DNA from 4 places in the Brevibacillus sp. Leaf182 genome. Region 4 is predicted to be linked to each of the others. Evidence: riboswitches for the same ligand, from Rfam matches in the RefSeq annotation. Region 4 holds a riboswitch; each other region holds the start of a gene.
What was found. A riboswitch is a leader RNA that binds a small molecule or an ion and turns the genes downstream of it on or off. The one in region 4 is predicted to bind cyclic di-GMP.

Region 1 (4,184 bases), on a different contig from region 4:
GTGAATTTTTTCATCTGGGTTCTCCTCCTGTTAAACGGTAATGAATTTAGTTATCAGACACAAACTCCATCATCCCTAATGGCATTCCCCCTTTCAAAGAAGAGGACTTACAACCTGTTGAGCTGCCTCCTACACAGTAAACCTGCCGATTCCTTGCTGTAATTCTTCTGCCACTGCATTCAAACGCTCGACAGACTGGCCAATTTCCTGGATGGCCTGAAGCTGCTCTTCCGTTGCCTTTGCCACTGTTTGCGCGTCGAGTGAAGCATGTTTCGCAATGTTATGCATTTCATCTACAGAAGCACTCACCTGTTGGGAGCCTGCTGACATTTGTTCAGATGCTGCGGATACTTCCAAAATGTGCGCGGCAACGTTACGGGAAGACTCCAGAATATGCCCGAAGATTTCGCGAACCTCTTCGACCAGTTGAATACCATGCTGTGCGTTTTGGTTGCCCGCGGTCATGACCTCTACCGCGTGACGAGTATCCTGCTGGATTTCTCCGATCAGCATCGCGATTTTGGATGCGGATTCCTCGGATTGATTCGCCAGCTTTTTCACCTCTCCGGCAACGACAGCAAACCCACGTCCATGCTCGCCTGCACGGGCTGCCTCAATCGAAGCGTTCAAAGCAAGCAAATTGATTTGCGAGGTCAACTGACTGATCGTATCGAGAATGCCTTCGATTTCTTTGGAGCGATTGTTGAGCTGCTCGATGGCTACTGTCGCCTTCGAAGTTCCCTCGCCAATGCTTCCCATCTGGAGAACTGCCTGCTCTACCACAGCAGTCCCTTGCTCTGCCTGCTCTGTTGCTACCTGGGCAGCCTCTGAAACATGTGCAGACGTCTCCGCGATTTTCACGATGCCTGCTGCCATGTCATTCATAGACAACGCGACATCCTGCGAGCTAGTAGCCTGCGCCTCTGCTCCCTCAGAAATCTGTGCGATAGACATGCCGATTTGGTTGATGTTTTCCGTCGCTTGTTTAATGCCTTCGGATACTTCCTGACTAAAACGCTGTACTTGATCAGACGACAGAGATACGTCCTCGATCAAATTTTTCAAGTGCGATACCGTCTGGTTAAAGTCACGTGACAGAACGGCAATCTCGTCTTTTCCATCAACCGTTACGGTCTCTTTCAGGTTCCCCTGCGCCACTACATTTACTGCGTGATTCAGACGCTCAATTGGTTTCACCATGCGTACAGCCAAGAAATAAACGAGGACAACCCCAATTGCCAACACGATGAGGGAAATCACCATCAATCGGACTAACAGTTGATCAACAGGCGCATGCAGCTCTGCTACAGGTGCAGTGATGTATATGCCCCAGTTCAAACTGGTAGGAGCATAGGAAGCAAATCGCTCTGTATTCTCGTATTCGTATTGGGCGATTCCATGATTCCCCTGCTTGATATTTTCAAAAGCAGTCTGAAGCTCAAGAATACCCATGTCGAGAATCGATTCCTTCAGAATGTACTCGCTATTTGGATGATAAATAAATGTTCCTGTTTTACTTACTAAAAAGGCGTAGCCAAATTCACCGAATTTCTCTTCAGACACCTTTTTCTGGATTTCATTGATAGGAATCGTAGAACCGATATAACCGTATTGACGATTGTCCTTCATCAATGGAACGACAAGGGTCACGATGTTATTCCCTGTCCGCTTCGAAATGACTGGCTCGGAGACAACAACCTTTCCTTCCCCTTTACTCGCTTCCTTAATATGCGGACGATCCGAGATGTCGGTCACTTCTCCCATGAAATTGATCACTTTCTTACCGCTTAGGTCATGCGAAAAGAAGAACGTCTCAAACTGGGGGTTTTTCTTTTGGGCTGCTTGAATGAGTTTCAGGTCGAATTCGACATTTTGATCTGCCGACATCAACCCTCCCACCGCTCTTACAATCTCAATTTTTTCTTGAAAGAAACCATCGATACGAATCGAGAGATTGCTAGCTGACAACTCAGCTTCTTTGTCCAGACTGTCTGCCAAAAGATTGGAAGCACTCCAATAGCTTGCACCGCAAACCGTACCCAAACTAATAACCAACAGCAGGCACAAAACGATAATTAGCTTATTCTTCAAACTATTTTTCATACCGAATCCCTCTCCCTTCTCTTTTTTCAACAAAAAAAAGACTGCCCACCGACAGTCCATCATGACTACGGTATGGCAACCCGGCTGTCCTAGCTGCGAAAGTCATTTGGCTTTCGTCCTTAGACCCGTGGCTTTGCGTCCCTGCCTTTCAGCAGGTTTGCCTTTGTCATTCCTTGTTGTTTTTTCAATTTAAGTCCACTGCTTTTTCAATCTCACCTTTCTTTTCCCATAACTTTCCGCCAATAAACCTCAAAAACACAAAAAAGCTGACAACCTTTTACAGTCGTCAGCTTTTTGTCAAACTTTTTTGATTAGCTTAACCCGATCACTTGCCCATCCTCGTCTACATATAACGATTCCGCGGCCGGCTTTTTCGGGAGGCCTGGCATCGTAACCAAGCTTCCGGTCAGTGCGACGATAAAACCAGCTCCTGCTGATATGCGCACTTCACTCACTTGAATCGTGAAGTCAACAGGTGCTCCCAGCAGATCAGCGCGATCCGTAAAGGAATAAGGTGTTTTCGCCATGCACACAGGCAGATGGGACATGCCCATTTCTTCTACCTTTTGCATCGTTTTCAATGCCAGCGGCGAAAAGACAACCCCTGATCCACGGTATACTTCTTTCACGACAGTCTCAATCTTGTCTTTAATGCTGAGGTTTTCCTCATACAAGAATCGGAAGGAGGAAGGCTGCTCTGCTGCACGGGTCACTTTTTCAGCCAGCTCGACACCGCCAGCTCCTCCTTCTGCCCACACTTTAGAAAGGGCTGCTTCAGCTCCAGCCGCTTGGCACAACGCAATTACGGCATCGACCTCTGCCTGGGTATCTGTCGCAAAATGATTGATCGCCACCACTGCTGGCACACCGAACTTTTGCAGGTTTTCCAGATGGCGCTTGACGTTTTCGAAGCCTTTTTCCAGAGCAGACAAGTTCTCCACTGCGAGGTCAGGTACTTTTACCCCGCCGTTGTATTTCAACGAACGAACCGTAATGACCACGACAGCAGCCGATGGAGTCAGGCCTGCTTTTCTGCACTTGATGTCAAAAAACTTCTCTGCACCTAGATCCGCACCAAAGCCCGCCTCTGTTACGACGTAATCTGCCAGCTTCAAGGCCATCTTGGTTCCGATTACGCTGCTGCACCCATGCGCGATATTGGCAAAAGGTCCGCCGTGAATGATGACAGGAGTGCCTTCGATTGTCTGTACGAGATTAGGCTTGATGGCTTCCTTCAAGAGAACGCACATCGCATCGACCGCGTTGATTTCTTCTGCCCGTACAGGCTGATCATTGAAATCGTAGCCAATAATGATATGGTTCAATCGCTCGCGCAAGTCTGCCAAATTCTCACTCAAGCATAAAATCGCCATGATTTCCGACGCGGTCGTAATCATGAAGCCATCCTCACGCGTCATTCCATTGCCGTCACCCAGACCAACCACGATGTTACGCAGTGCGCGGTCGTTCATGTCCATAGCCCGTTTCCAGACGATTTTCTTTGGATTGAGCCCGCGCAGATTGCCATGGAAAATATGATTGTCGATCATCGCTGCCAACAAGTTATGAGCAGCAGTAATCGCATGAATGTCCCCTGTAAAATGCATGTTAATTTCATCAGCCGGGAGAATTTGTGCTTGGCCGCTTCCGGTTGCGCCTCCTTTGATCCCCATGCAAGGACCCAAGGACGGCTCGCGAAGCGCTGCAATTGTTTTCTTCCCGAGATAATTTAATGCTTGTGACAGACCAATCGTCGTGAGCGTCTTGCCTGCTCCCGCCGGATTGGGGTTCATCGCTGTAACAAGAATCAGTTTGCCATCAGGGCGATCCTTCACTTGCTCCCATAGTTCATCTGATAGTTTGGCTTTATACTTTCCGTATAGCTCCAAATGCTGTTCTTCGATACCTGCACTCTTGGCAATTTCAACAATAGACTTCATACTTGCCTCCCTGCCACACCAGAATGTAATGCACCAGTTACCAATCTTCTACATTCTGCATCATCATCCTTTCTCCTCTCCTCTTCGACACATTACGCAAAAGAAAAAGCCCACATTCCGACAAACGTTCAGAATGCAGGC
Region 2 (4,184 bases), on a different contig from region 4:
CTACGCTCGAGCGTACGGCCTACCAGATGATTCTGGAGGGTGGGCGTGTATACAGCGAGCTGAATCGCCTGAAAACAGAATATCCAGAAGTGGAGCAAATGCTTCGTGCCAACGATTTTCACGATAAACTGGAGCGCTATGCTTTGGAAATGCAGCAGTATTTGCAGGCGAAGCAATTTGAGCGTAAAGACGTGGAGCTCTTGGAGGGTCACTATTATTTCTTGGAAAACTTGCTGAGCTTGGCGAAACAACATCCGGGAATAATCGAGTCCCGCGTATATAGCCGCCGAGGTGACAATTGATGGGTACAAAGGAGAGGGAAGCGGATGTTTTGGAAAAAAGACAAAGGCCTGGCAGAAAAAGAGACAGCAGCGACGACAGTGGCAACTCCCACGACCACAATGGCAGGACAGCAAGACGCTTGGAAACATGAGCTTCGCGGTATTTACGAACACTTGGGTGCGATCTTCACTTCGAACCAAGCGATGAACGCCGAATCCGAGCAAATGGTGCGCTTGGTGACGAGAATGAAGCGTGTCGTAGATAATATCCAGGTCATTAACGAGCGGGATGATGAATCTGCGAGCCAACTGTCGGATCGAGGAGAGCGCCTGACAGACATCTGCAAACAATCGGTAGCGCGTGCAGATGAAGGCAAAAAGGCTATGACGGACGTTGTGGAAGTCATGAGCCTGCTCGACAAAGAATCGGTCCATACGTCCAAATCCATGAGCCGCTTGGAAGAGCGCTCTTCGGAAATTACGAGTATCGTCAAGGTGATCAGCGACATTGCCAATCAGACCAACCTTCTCGCCCTGAATGCAGCGATAGAAGCGGCACGTGCGGGTGAACAAGGCCGAGGCTTTGCTGTTGTAGCGGATGAGGTACGGAAACTGGCCGAGATGACAGCGAATTCGACCAAGACGATTGCAGAATTGATCGGCAAGATTCAGGAAGAAACAAAAGAAGCGTTGTCCAACAGTGAAAAAAGCAGCAGTGCGATCAAAGACGGACTTTCTATCAGCAAGGATGCTGCGGAGAAGACGGATCAGATCGTGAATGCTTTCCAGGCCCTGAACGTCGAAGTGTCAGGTGTGATGGAAATCATCGCGCACCAAAAGCGATTTGCTGACGATGTGTCCCAGCAGGTAAGGGATGCAAAGGGCTTGCTGGACGAGCTGAATGAAGGCTTGACCAAACACGTGAGGGACGCCAACGCGGTAGAGCAAATACTCGCGACGAGCGTAAAGGATGTCAAAAAGTTATTGTGATCATAAGGAAAAAGAATCAGGAGTCCGTATCCAAGCGATGCGGACTTTTTGGTATTTGTTCCCTTTCTTTCACTAATTATTTACATGTTTTCGTTTGACTATTCGAAATGGAGTACTATAATCAAAGTAGGATTCTCCATATCTTTCCTTTTTTCGACAAAATCCTACCAGCATTCGCTATGAATGGGCAAACCCATTGAAAATTGGGGACGCAAAGCCACGGGCCTAATGTACACGTTACGATGGCAGCCGGGTTGCCGACTAGCAGTGTATTTTGCTGTTTTAGTTTTACGGCTCCTTTCATGCGAAAGGGGCCTATTACCTTTACAAAAGGGAGAGGTTAAAGCATGTCAATCCTTCAAACACTGGACAAGCAGTACATTAATGGGGAGTGGCGCGACGGACTGGGCGCGAAGACATTGCAAGATATCAACCCTTACAACGGGGAAGTCATCGCAGAATTCAAAATGGCAAATCTGGAGGATATCGACGCGGCTTACAAGGCGGCAGCCAACGCGAAAAAAGAGTGGGATGAAGTGAATGCCTATACCAAATCCCGAATGTTGGAGCGAGCTGTTCACTATATCGAAGAGAATGAAGAAGAAATCATTCAGATCATCATACGTGAATTGGGTGGAACCCGATTAAAGGCGTTTTTTGAGATCGGGCTTGTGAAGGATATTATTCGCGAAGCGGCTACGTTCCCGGTGCGCATGGAAGGAAAAATTCTTCCTTCTCCCGTAGACGGAAAAGAAAATCGCTTGTATCGGATTCCCGCAGGCGTTGTCGGTGTCATCAGTCCGTTCAACTTCCCGTTCTATCTGTCGATGAAGTCTGTAGCTCCAGCTCTTGGTGCGGGCAACGGTGTCGTCCTTAAACCGCATGAGCACACGCCAATCACGGGTGGGACGCTCATCGCGAAAATTTTTGAAGAAGTAGGTCTGCCAAAAGGCTTGATCAACGTTGTTGTGACGGATATTGCGGAAATTGGCGATGGTTTTGTCTCCCACCCGATTCCGCGCATCCTTTCGTTTACAGGCTCTAGCCAAGTAGGAAGCCATATCGCGCAAGTGGCAGCGAAGCATTTCAAAAAGGCGATTTTGGAGCTGGGCGGCAATAGTGCACTGATCGTTTTGGAGGATGCGGATCTCCAGTATGCCGTTAATGCAGCGGTATTCAGCCGCTTTACCCACCAAGGCCAGATTTGCATGTCGGCTAACAGGGTTCTGGTTCACCAAGATGTATACGATAAATTCCTCGATCTGTATGTGGAAAAAGTATCTGGACTCAAGGTAGGCGACCCAAATGATCCTGACACGGTAATCGGTCCACTCATCAATCAACGGCAAGTCGCCAACCTGATGGCAACGATTGATGAGGCGATACGGGAAGGAGCCGTTCCTGCATTGAAAGGGGAAGTAAAGGGCAACCTGGTCGAGCCGATCGTTTTGACAGGAGTGACCACAGACATGTCGATTGCTTCTAAAGAGCTGTTTGGTCCGGCTGTTTGCATTATGTCGTTTACTTCGGAGGAAGAAGCGATTCGCATGGCAAACGAGACACCATTTGGATTGTCCGGGGCGATTCATACACGCGATCTGGAGAGAGGTGCCCAGATGGCCAAACGAATTGAGACCGGCATGATTCACATCAACGATGGAACGATCAATGACGAGCCAATCGTGGCGTTTGGCGGTGAAAAGCACTCTGGGTTGGGACGTTTGAACGGTCAATGGAGCTTAGAAGAGTTTACTACGCTGAAATGGATATCGGTTCAGCACAAGCAACGCCAATTTCCGTATTAATGCCAGCAAAATATAGAGGTGAAGTGGGTCATGAACGGTTACGTAGAATGGAACGAAACAGAAGCTTCCGAAGAGGGGAAAAACGCAGAGCTGCTCGAGGCGTTCATCAAGGTTGCCCCCTATTTAAATGATTTGCTCTCCGATGACATTACCATTGGGGTCTATGACACGGAAAAGCTATTGTGCAATGTGCCTGCCCAAACATTTGCACTGCAAGTCAAGCCGGGTGATCCACTCCAGGAAGGAGATGTGATCACCAACGCGATTCGAAAAAACACCAAGCAGGCGATGATGGTCCCCAAGGAATTATTTGGTTTCCCTCTCGTCGCACGGGCAATCCCTCTGCATGATCACACGGGAAAAGTCATCGGTGGTGTCGGCATCGGTTCCAGCATGGAGCGAGCCAATGAGCTGTATGAAATTGCCGCAAATCTCTCGAGCGTCGTCGAGCAGGTCAGTGCCACCACACATGAGATGGCTGTGCAGATCGGGAATTTAAACGAGCAAATGAAGGCAATCTCAGAGCAAGCCAATGATGTGAGCCAAAGTACGACTGAGATCGAGCAAATCACGCTCGCCGTGAAAAAAATCGCTGATCAAAGTAACATTTTGGGACTGAATGCGAGCATTGAGGCTGCGCGAGTAGGAGATGCAGGGCGAGGGTTCGCTGTCGTTGCGAATGAAGTTCGCAATATGGCGACGGATTCACGGGCGAACGCGGACAAAATCAAGCAAACCACAGATTCCATCCGGGATTTGATAACCCTGCTGCAAAATTCGATTGAATTGATTAATCAAACCATGGAAAGTCAGGCAGCCGCTACGGAGGAAATTTCTGCGACGATGGTCGAAGTGAGCGACAATACGCAAAAGCTGGCAGGGCTTGCCCAAGAAGTGTTTGAAATAAAGTAAGCCTATACATGTAACAAAATTCCCCTCTCAGGAGTCTAACTTTAGAGAGGGGAATTTTTCCTTTAGTTCATTTGGATGGTAGGTAGCGATTGCTCCAGCATATAGCGGTACACCGGGACTTCATCGCCCTTTTCAACGGGCAAGAAGTTAAACGTGACGTAGCTGTCTACCGATTCCGGTTCCAAGGCCAATGCTA
Region 3 (4,184 bases), on a different contig from region 4:
ACGGTATTGGTCAGATTCAAGCGAGCAAATTCGTACTGGCGTGGTACCTTCTCCATTTCGCACTCGCGGACTACCCAGTCATACAACGGACGATGATCTTCGAATTCCAGTGAGCACAGGGAGTGTGTCACGCCCTCAATGGCATCCTCCAACGGATGAGCGAAGTCATACATCGGATAGATGCACCATTTGTCGCCCGTGTTGTGATGCGTTGCATGGGAGATTCGATACAGAACCGGATCACGCATGTTGAAGTTCTGAGAAGCCATATCGATTTTCGCACGTAGCACCTTTTCTCCGTCCTTGAATTCCCCTTGGCGCATCCGTGCAAACAGGTCCAGGTTTTCCTCCACAGATCGGTTGCGGAACGGACTATCTGTGCCAGGCTCTGTCCATGTCCCACGCATTTTACGCATTTCTTCAGGAGACAGATCGTCTACATAAGCCAGACCTTTTTTAATCAACAGCACCGCCCGGTTGTACATCTCTTCAAAGTAATCAGATGCAAAAAACAGCCCGTCCCATTCGAAGCCAAGCCATTGAACGTCCCTTTTGATGGCCTCTACGTATTCGATGTCTTCCTTTACCGGGTTGGTATCGTCAAATCGAAGGTTGGCCTTGCCAGAAAATTCACGTGCCAACTCAAAGTTGAGGCAGATTGCTTTTGCATGTCCAATATGAAGATACCCGTTCGGTTCTGGGGGAAAGCGGGTAATGATTTCCTTTACTTTGCCCTCTTGCAAGTCATCAATCATGATATTGCGGATAAAATTGGATGCCGCTACCTTGTTTTCCAATGAAATCAACCTTTCACTTCACCTTTACATTCCATAATACTGATTCTCTACCCAGAGTTCAACAAAATCGGGTCGTTGACCGACCCGCTCACGTCTTCCATTGCTGCCTCGTTTGCCATTGTGACCTGCAATACAGATGAATGACAGAATCAATGGCTACGCGCTGCTCCGTGATCCCACGAATCGTTTCGAGATGCTTCGGGGAAATCAGATGCAACAAAGGCTGTTCAACATGATTGAAACGTTGGAAGGCTTCCGCAGCAATCCGATCCCACTGCGGGTAATATCGAAGCAAGTCATCGGGCATTACGCGGGAGCGTTCCGTGTCGGACTCGGGCAAACAATCAAAAGGTTCATCCAGATTTAACGTTCCATAATCATCAGTCAACTCTTCACCCGGTAGAATATCCCGTGCAGCCAATTCCATATCATACATGGTCGGCACACAATTCGCATGAAAGCTGTGGTTCACGTACCTTGCCTTATCCCAACAAAGAATGTACTTTCCGAACTGGTTCTTAAACGAATATTTTTGTACGTCCTGTTTTCGTAATGAGTCAAGTGTTTCCACAAATCCCGGGTCCAATACCTGGTCCAAATTATCCTGTGCCCATACAATCGTTCCTTTTGGGATAAACTTTGTCGCAAACACACCGTACCCGATCTCATCGTTGATATAGCGCAATTCTGTATCGGGATGCATCATGGTCTTTGTTTCACTCCTTGGCGAATGTGCCTTTTTATCATCATAAGCAATTCAGCCCCAGGAGGTGTGCGAATGTCTGCGAAAAACAACCTTCCCCGTAGCATTCCTGACTATTTTTCTGCATGAAAATAATTTTTCTTATTTACCACAAATGGTAAATAGTCTATATTATTGGCAAACGGAGTTTTAGGAACATTTTCCCACAACGATTGAATCAGTTTATGTGTCAATTTTCTACTTTAACCATTGATATCGAAACGGCATACCCGGGGAAATCCGGCGACGCAAAGCTATAGGGGCTACCTCCGTAACAGCGGACACGCTTGCCAGCTACCGAAGTATTGATGTAGGACGAGACCAATGATCCTATATCATTGGTCTTTTTTTGCGCTCACAATGTCTATTTTTGTCTATTTTTGTATGTTTGTGTATTTTTAACTTTTAAAGGAGGTGAGGCAACAGCGGATAGCCGGTTTAACGAAAACATTATTTTATTCATCATGAAGGAGGTTTCATAGGAATGTCATTCTGGAAGAAACTCTCGACCGTCGCGCTGACTGCTGTCATCGGGCTATCAACATTCTCTGGGGTACAAGCTGCTAACCGTCCAACATCGATGTCACCGAACGCAATGGTGACGACTCCTCACTATCTGGCTACGGCTGCGGCCCTAAAAACATTGGAAGACGGTGGAAATGCAGTAGATGCTGCTATTACAGCCGCTTCCACATTAGCTGTCGTCTATCCTCATTACACATCCATTGGTGGAGATAACTTCTGGCTCATCTACAATGCTAAAACAAAAGAGCTGAAGGCGCTGAACGGCAGTGGTCGCGCAGGCGAAAAGGCAACCATCGACTATTACAAAAACAAAGGCTACGAAAAAATCCCGTCCCGCGGTTATGAATCGGCAAACACTGTCCCTGGTGTCGTCTCCGGCTGGTGGGAGGCGTACAACTACGCCCATAAAAGCATGGGCAACAGTAAGCTTCAATGGAACAGACTGCTGGAGCCTGCCATTGGATACGCCGAGAACGGATATCCAGTCTCCCCCAACCAAGTATATTGGACGAAATACGCGACAGATCCAACTGACAATGACTTGAAAAACCTTCAACGTTTTGATGGATTCCGTAAAACATTCCTGAAGCCAAACGGCGATCCTTATGCAGCAGGCGAAATTCTCAAACAAAAGGATCTTGCCAATACTTTGCGAATCATTGCAAAAAAAGGCGCTGACGGTTTTTATAAAGGAGAAGTTGCTAAAAAAATCGTAGCAGACATGCAAGCCAACGGTGGATTGCTCACGTTGAAAGATTTTGAGAAGCACACCTCCACTTGGGCAGATCCAATTTCGGTAGACTACCGCGGTTACAAAGCGTACAACGTTCCGCCTAACTCCCAAGGCATGGCATCGCTCTCTATTCTTAATGTTTTGAATAACTTTGACCTCAAGAGCATGGGTGAAGGAACACCCGATTACTATCACACGATTGTAGAAGCTACCAAACAGTCTTTTGCTGACCGCGATAAATGGCTGACTGACCCTGCCTTTGTGGATATCCCTGTGGATGAGCTGTTGTCCAAGCAGCACGGGAAGGATTTAGCTGCGCGCATCGATATGAAGCAAGCCGCCAAATCCGTAGAACCGCTTGATCCAAAAGGAGATACAACCTGGTTCGGGATCGTCGACAAAGATGGAAATGCAGTGTCCATCATTCAGAGTCACTATTTTGACTGGGGTTCCGGCATCGTAGCGAAAGATACGGGCATCCTTTTGCAAAACCGCGGAAGCTATTTCTCTTTGGACCCTAAACACATCAATCACTTGGAACCAGGAAAACGCACCTTCCACACAATTAACCCGGCTATGCTGTTTAAAGGGGACAAGCCTTATCTTCTCTACGGAACACAAGGAGGAGAAGGACAGCCGCAAACGCAAGCCGCTCTCGTCACGCGTATCATCGACTTTGGTTTCAGCGTGCAAGACGCAATCGAAGCGCCAAGATGGCTGCATGGACGCAACTGGGGATCTTCTTCCAACAATCTAAAGGTGGAAAGCCGCATCCCTCAAGAAGTCCTGGACGAGTTGATTAAACGTGGGCATCCAGTTGAAAAGCTGGAAGCAGCCTATACCGATACGATGGGACAGTCCGGCGCAATCCTGATTGACCCGCAAACCAATGTAAAATTTGGCGGTGCTGACCCTCGCGGTGAAGGCGCTGCAATGGGATATTGATATTTTGTCAGACTGCTGAGTAAATCTCAGCAGTCTACCTGTTTCTATTTCGCAATCACGGATTAGGAGTGGAAAAACCCTATGTTTTTGTTCAACAAGCTCAGGAACAAAATGATCCTTTGGTTTCTCGTCGTGGCCGTCATTCCACTTACTGCCGTTTCGTTGTTTATCACGAGCAGCTTTTCATCCATACTGATTGATAAACAAAAATCATCCTATGTTGACCTTACTTCTAGTACAGCCATAGCTATGGATCAATATCTGGACCGGCGTATGACAGAAATTCAGATTTTAGCCCGTACCGCGGATATTCAATCCGATGATGCAGCGGCAAAAAATGAATTCATCCGCAAGTTTACCGAGGAAATGAAACTGTATGACGGAAATACGTTTATCGCAAGCGATGGAAAAGTAACGGCTGATACATTCCCCAAAAGCGTTG
Region 4 (4,184 bases):
GTATTAGCACTCCTTCATGCTGGAGAATTAGAAAGCGTCAATTTGACTGAGTGGCAGGCTGTTGATCATATTCATCTGTTACGAAGCGTTCTGCCTCATGTTCAATTAGGTGCGCATGTCTCTCAACTTATTGATCAATTAGAAGAAACGGGATCTACAAGCGGAATGAAAGCTATCCGTCTGATTGGACAAGAACTACTTGCGATCTTACACGAATCTGGTAAACCCACAGCTACGTCTCCCGTTTTCCTATCGTTGGCCACCCACAAGTCAGACAGTGTACGTTGCTGGAGTGCCTATATCATCGGCCTGGACAACACCTTATCGCTCGAAGAAAAGCTAAAGCAAATAAGAAAACTAGCAGCTGATCATCATTTTGGAGTAAAAGAGATCGCATGGATGGCGATTCGAGATTCTCTCGTGCATGATCTCAACCATTCCATTCAACTCCTGAGCGAATGGGTACTTGATACCGACGAAAATATTCGCCGCTTTGCGGTAGAAGCCACACGCCCACGAGGGGTCTGGTGTAAGCATATTGACGCATTGAAAAGTGAGCCTGCTCGCTGCCTGCCTTTACTCACTCCAGTGAAGTCAGATGCATCTAAATATGTTCAAGATTCTGTAGGGAATTGGTTGAACGATTCGAGTAAATCACAACCAGACTGGGTGACGCAGCTTTGTGACGAGTGGCTAAGAATCTCTGATACAAAGGAAACGAAAAGAATTGTCACTAAAGCGAAAAGAACGATCCTGAAGACCCAAACCGAACAGAAATGATGAACCGAATCACATATTTATCCCAATTTTATTTGTTGAATTCATTATCCGAGGAAAGTTTGCGCTTAATCGATCAATTAACCTCCTTAACCCCTTTCCCCCAAAATACGTGTATTCAAACACCGGAAACTTTTTCAGAGGGCTTCCATTTCATCAAACAGGGGAAAGTACGTTTATATAAAGTAAATCGGGATGGGCGGCAGTTCACATTTGATATCCTCGGGGAAGGCAATGTGTTTGGAGAAATGGATTTGCTCTCATTAGGTACGAGGGAGATGTATATAGAAACCATCGAAGACTGCCTCATTTGTAAAATGAGCAAAGCAAAATTTGAGAGCTACATAATCGAACATCCTCAACTGATGATGAAGATCATGAAGCTCATTAGCGATAGAATGGCTTCGATCAGCCAGGCAGCCGAAAATCTTGCCCTTCTCCCTTTACAAGATCGCATTCTTTCCACGTTAGTAAAGCTTGCCGATCAATTTGGCAATCCCAACAGTTCGGCGTTTCAAAAAATTGATTTACCTCTTTCCCATCAAGAACTCGCCCACTTTGTCGGGGCATCCAGGGAAGCTGTGACGGTAGCATTACGTGCTTTAGCAAGAGAAGAACTGATTCAAACAGGCTTTAAATCCATTTCCATTCATCGGGACAAAATTTTGAAGAAAATGTAATTCAGATTACATCTTTCCCTCCAAAAGAAAGATATCGTAAAGCTATGGCTTCTACTATTCTTTCGAAAAAGAGGGGAACGACATATGAATAAACCACATTTTCAGAGCCTGCGCGAAGAGCTAGATAATACAACCATTCAAATAGCAGACTTCCTCACTCGTGAAGTAACGGATGCATTTACAAGATCACTCGAGGAGTTGCGGACCTCTGGACAGGCAAAGGGCTTGCCGATTGGTTCGATTGCGCCTGATTTTACGTTGAACGACCACACTGGCAAGACCTTTACCCTGTCGGAAGAAGTCGTAAAAGGCCCCGTCGTCCTCACATTTTTCCGTGGATCATGGTGCCCCTACTGCAATTTGGAGCTGCAAGCATACCAAAAACAGATCGATACGATAACCTCTCTGGGTGCTCAATTGCTTGCCATTAGTCCACAATCTCCTTCACACTCTCTTACTATGCAAGAGAAAAACGGACTGAGCTTTCCCTTGTTATGCGATACCAATAACCAGGTGGCAGAAAAATATAAACTCAGATTCAGACTGCCTGATTATTTACAGAATACTTACCGATCATTGGATATTGATCTCAAGCATTTTAACAGTGACGATTCCTGGACGCTCCCCATTCCTGCTACTTATATCCTCGACAACCAGGGCGTAATCCGGTCAGCATGCTTAGATCCAGATTACAAAAAGAGAATGGAGCCTACTGAAGTTTTCGACATTCTGCGAACCCTAACCTAACGCCTATAATGAAGAACCAGTTGATCCCACAACTGGTTTTTTGTACGTCTATGCTTTATGAACAATTAGTATCTTTTCCCTACCAAAACTTGACAAAGATATATCTTTTGGCTTATATTTTGCATGATTACGTCTAGCAAAATTCGACACGTTTTCACAAATTTTGCTAATAAATGCAAAAGGCAAAGTCATCGAAAGGTGGCGACGCAAAACCACGGGTCTACAGTCTTTGACCATGATAGCCGGGTTGCCATCATCTTGAGACCATTTTTTCGATGTTGGTAGCTTCGGTTGTTCCATTTCGATGGAACGGCCTTTTTTGGTGTTTATATTTTTGAAAGGAGGATGAAAGCACTTTCATTTTCGCAACAGATGGAAAAACATAACTTTTGAGACGTCAAACATACACAACATGGTTCAATCAGAGAAAATGATGGAGTGGACAAGTTATGTACAAACAAGTAGAAACCGTACAAGAGTTAGCAAAATTTCATGAAATCAAAGAAACAGTATGGACAAGCATGGGCTTCGAGATGGAGTACGCGAAAGAAGGCTCGGCTCTGTTCCTCTTAATTGCCGAAGATGGTGAAGCAGGTGGAACGTTTGAAATGACGCCCTTTTCCAAATCAAGTGCTTATATGAAATCACTTTTTCAGGATGTTGTTACAGAAGACATGAAAGTAATGGAGGTAGACAGTCTCGCTGTTTTGCCGAAATACCGTGGACAACTAGGGCAAAAAGGAATTTGCTTGATGATAGATTACGCTGAAAAGCATGGATATACCCACGCAATCGGTGTAGCAGATCCGACTTTTTTTACGTTCATCAACAAGAAGTATCAAGTAAAGGCGACTCAGACCAAAGAAATCGTCTTTTACAAAGGGGCCGATGCCATTCCGACCCTTTTCCATCTAAAAGATGTCTATGACAATAAGCATGATCCGAAATATTCCTGGTACAATTCGTCGTCATCCAACCAAGTAAAAGTCGAAGTAGGTGGGTAAAACATGGATAACATTGATCTATTGAGAAGAAGAAATAATTGGGTCGTAATCGTATTCGCCAGTATTATTACGGTTGTTCAAGTCTTAAACCTCTTTCTAGGCGTACCGTACACATTCGTTTTCACGGTGCTGGGTATTTTGTATGGTGTGCTGGCACCTTTTACTTACATCTCCAATCGCCCGAGCTTCCGTGAAAAAGCAGCGCCCTTCATGAAGTTTTTCAACTTCGCCGTAATCGGGATCTTCATGTTCATCGTAGTTGGACTGGACCCGCATATGATCAATATCATGACCATTATGTTCTTTGTAGCAGTCATGGGGATTTATCAAGACCGACTCATTAATATTTTGACGATTGTATCGACATTGGGTATTGTCTCTTACTACTTCCTGACACAGAGAGAAACGATTTTCCATTCGACAAGCAATCTTGATCTGATGTACTTCCTGCTTACCTTCTGCTTCGTCTCTGTCACAAGCATGATGCATGCTGTATTCAATAACAAGCTGCAAGAGGAAAGTGAGCAACAAAAGCAAGAAGCGATTGCCTCGAAGGAATCGTTGCAACGTGTTCTGGATCAGATCAACGAATCACTCACCTCTATGCAAGACTATCAAGAGAATTTGAACAAGGTGACGGACGGTGTAAATGTTCGCGCTGTCGAAACCGTCGCTTCCCTACAAGACATTATGGAGTCCTTTACGATTCAAACCAGCAATACGGACGAGCTGCGTCGGGAAATGAGCTCGACGAATCTGCAAGTTGAGGACATGACCCGCTCTGTTACAGAGATGCATGAGTACGTAGAATCGACCAAAGAAGCCACTAGCGAGAGCGGCAAACGCATTGGCAACATCGGCAATGACTTTGAACGATTCATCACGGACATCCAAGGTACGAACCAGCTGATTCAAGAGCTCAATAAAGAAACCGAATCGATTGGGAAAATTATTCAAACCATTTCCGAGATTTCTG

Region 1: linked by a shared signal. The riboswitch ahead of ASG16_RS04650 (methyl-accepting chemotaxis protein) and the one ahead of ASG16_RS13455 (GNAT family N-acetyltransferase) in region 4 are both predicted to bind cyclic di-GMP.
Region 2: linked by a shared signal. The riboswitch ahead of yfmT (benzaldehyde dehydrogenase) and the one ahead of ASG16_RS13455 (GNAT family N-acetyltransferase) in region 4 are both predicted to bind cyclic di-GMP.
Region 3: linked by a shared signal. The riboswitch ahead of ggt (gamma-glutamyltransferase) and the one ahead of ASG16_RS13455 (GNAT family N-acetyltransferase) in region 4 are both predicted to bind cyclic di-GMP.

The regions. Positions count from the first base shown of each region.
Region 1 covers NZ_LMPN02000015.1:367,591-371,774, forward strand. The annotation lists gene ASG16_RS04645 (transporter substrate-binding domain-containing protein) at 1-14, opposite strand, end outside; gene ASG16_RS04650 (methyl-accepting chemotaxis protein) at 130-2,103, opposite strand; cyclic di-GMP riboswitch class I at 2,175-2,275, opposite strand; gene ASG16_RS04655 (formate--tetrahydrofolate ligase) at 2,415-4,043, opposite strand.
Region 2 covers NZ_LMPN02000024.1:269,921-274,104, reverse strand. The annotation lists gene ASG16_RS17570 (hypothetical protein) at 1-302, shown strand, start outside; gene ASG16_RS31250 (methyl-accepting chemotaxis protein) at 327-1,271, shown strand; cyclic di-GMP riboswitch class I at 1,448-1,533, shown strand; gene yfmT (benzaldehyde dehydrogenase) at 1,619-3,076, shown strand; gene ASG16_RS17555 (methyl-accepting chemotaxis protein) at 3,107-3,988, shown strand; gene ASG16_RS17550 (M14 family metallopeptidase) at 4,051-4,184, opposite strand, start outside.
Region 3 covers NZ_LMPN02000015.1:270,720-274,903, forward strand. The annotation lists gene ASG16_RS04165 (glutamine--tRNA ligase/YqeY domain fusion protein) at 1-806, opposite strand, end outside; gene ASG16_RS04170 (SET domain-containing protein) at 886-1,503, opposite strand; cyclic di-GMP riboswitch class I at 1,753-1,841, shown strand; gene ggt (gamma-glutamyltransferase) at 2,024-3,742, shown strand; gene ASG16_RS04180 (methyl-accepting chemotaxis protein) at 3,824-4,184, shown strand, end outside.
Region 4 covers NZ_LMPN02000023.1:17,463-21,646, reverse strand. The annotation lists gene ASG16_RS13470 (DNA alkylation repair protein) at 1-780, shown strand, start outside; gene ASG16_RS13465 (Crp/Fnr family transcriptional regulator) at 780-1,457, shown strand; gene ASG16_RS13460 (peroxiredoxin-like family protein) at 1,542-2,204, shown strand; cyclic di-GMP riboswitch class I at 2,376-2,459, shown strand; gene ASG16_RS13455 (GNAT family N-acetyltransferase) at 2,654-3,208, shown strand; gene ASG16_RS13450 (methyl-accepting chemotaxis protein) at 3,212-4,184, shown strand, end outside.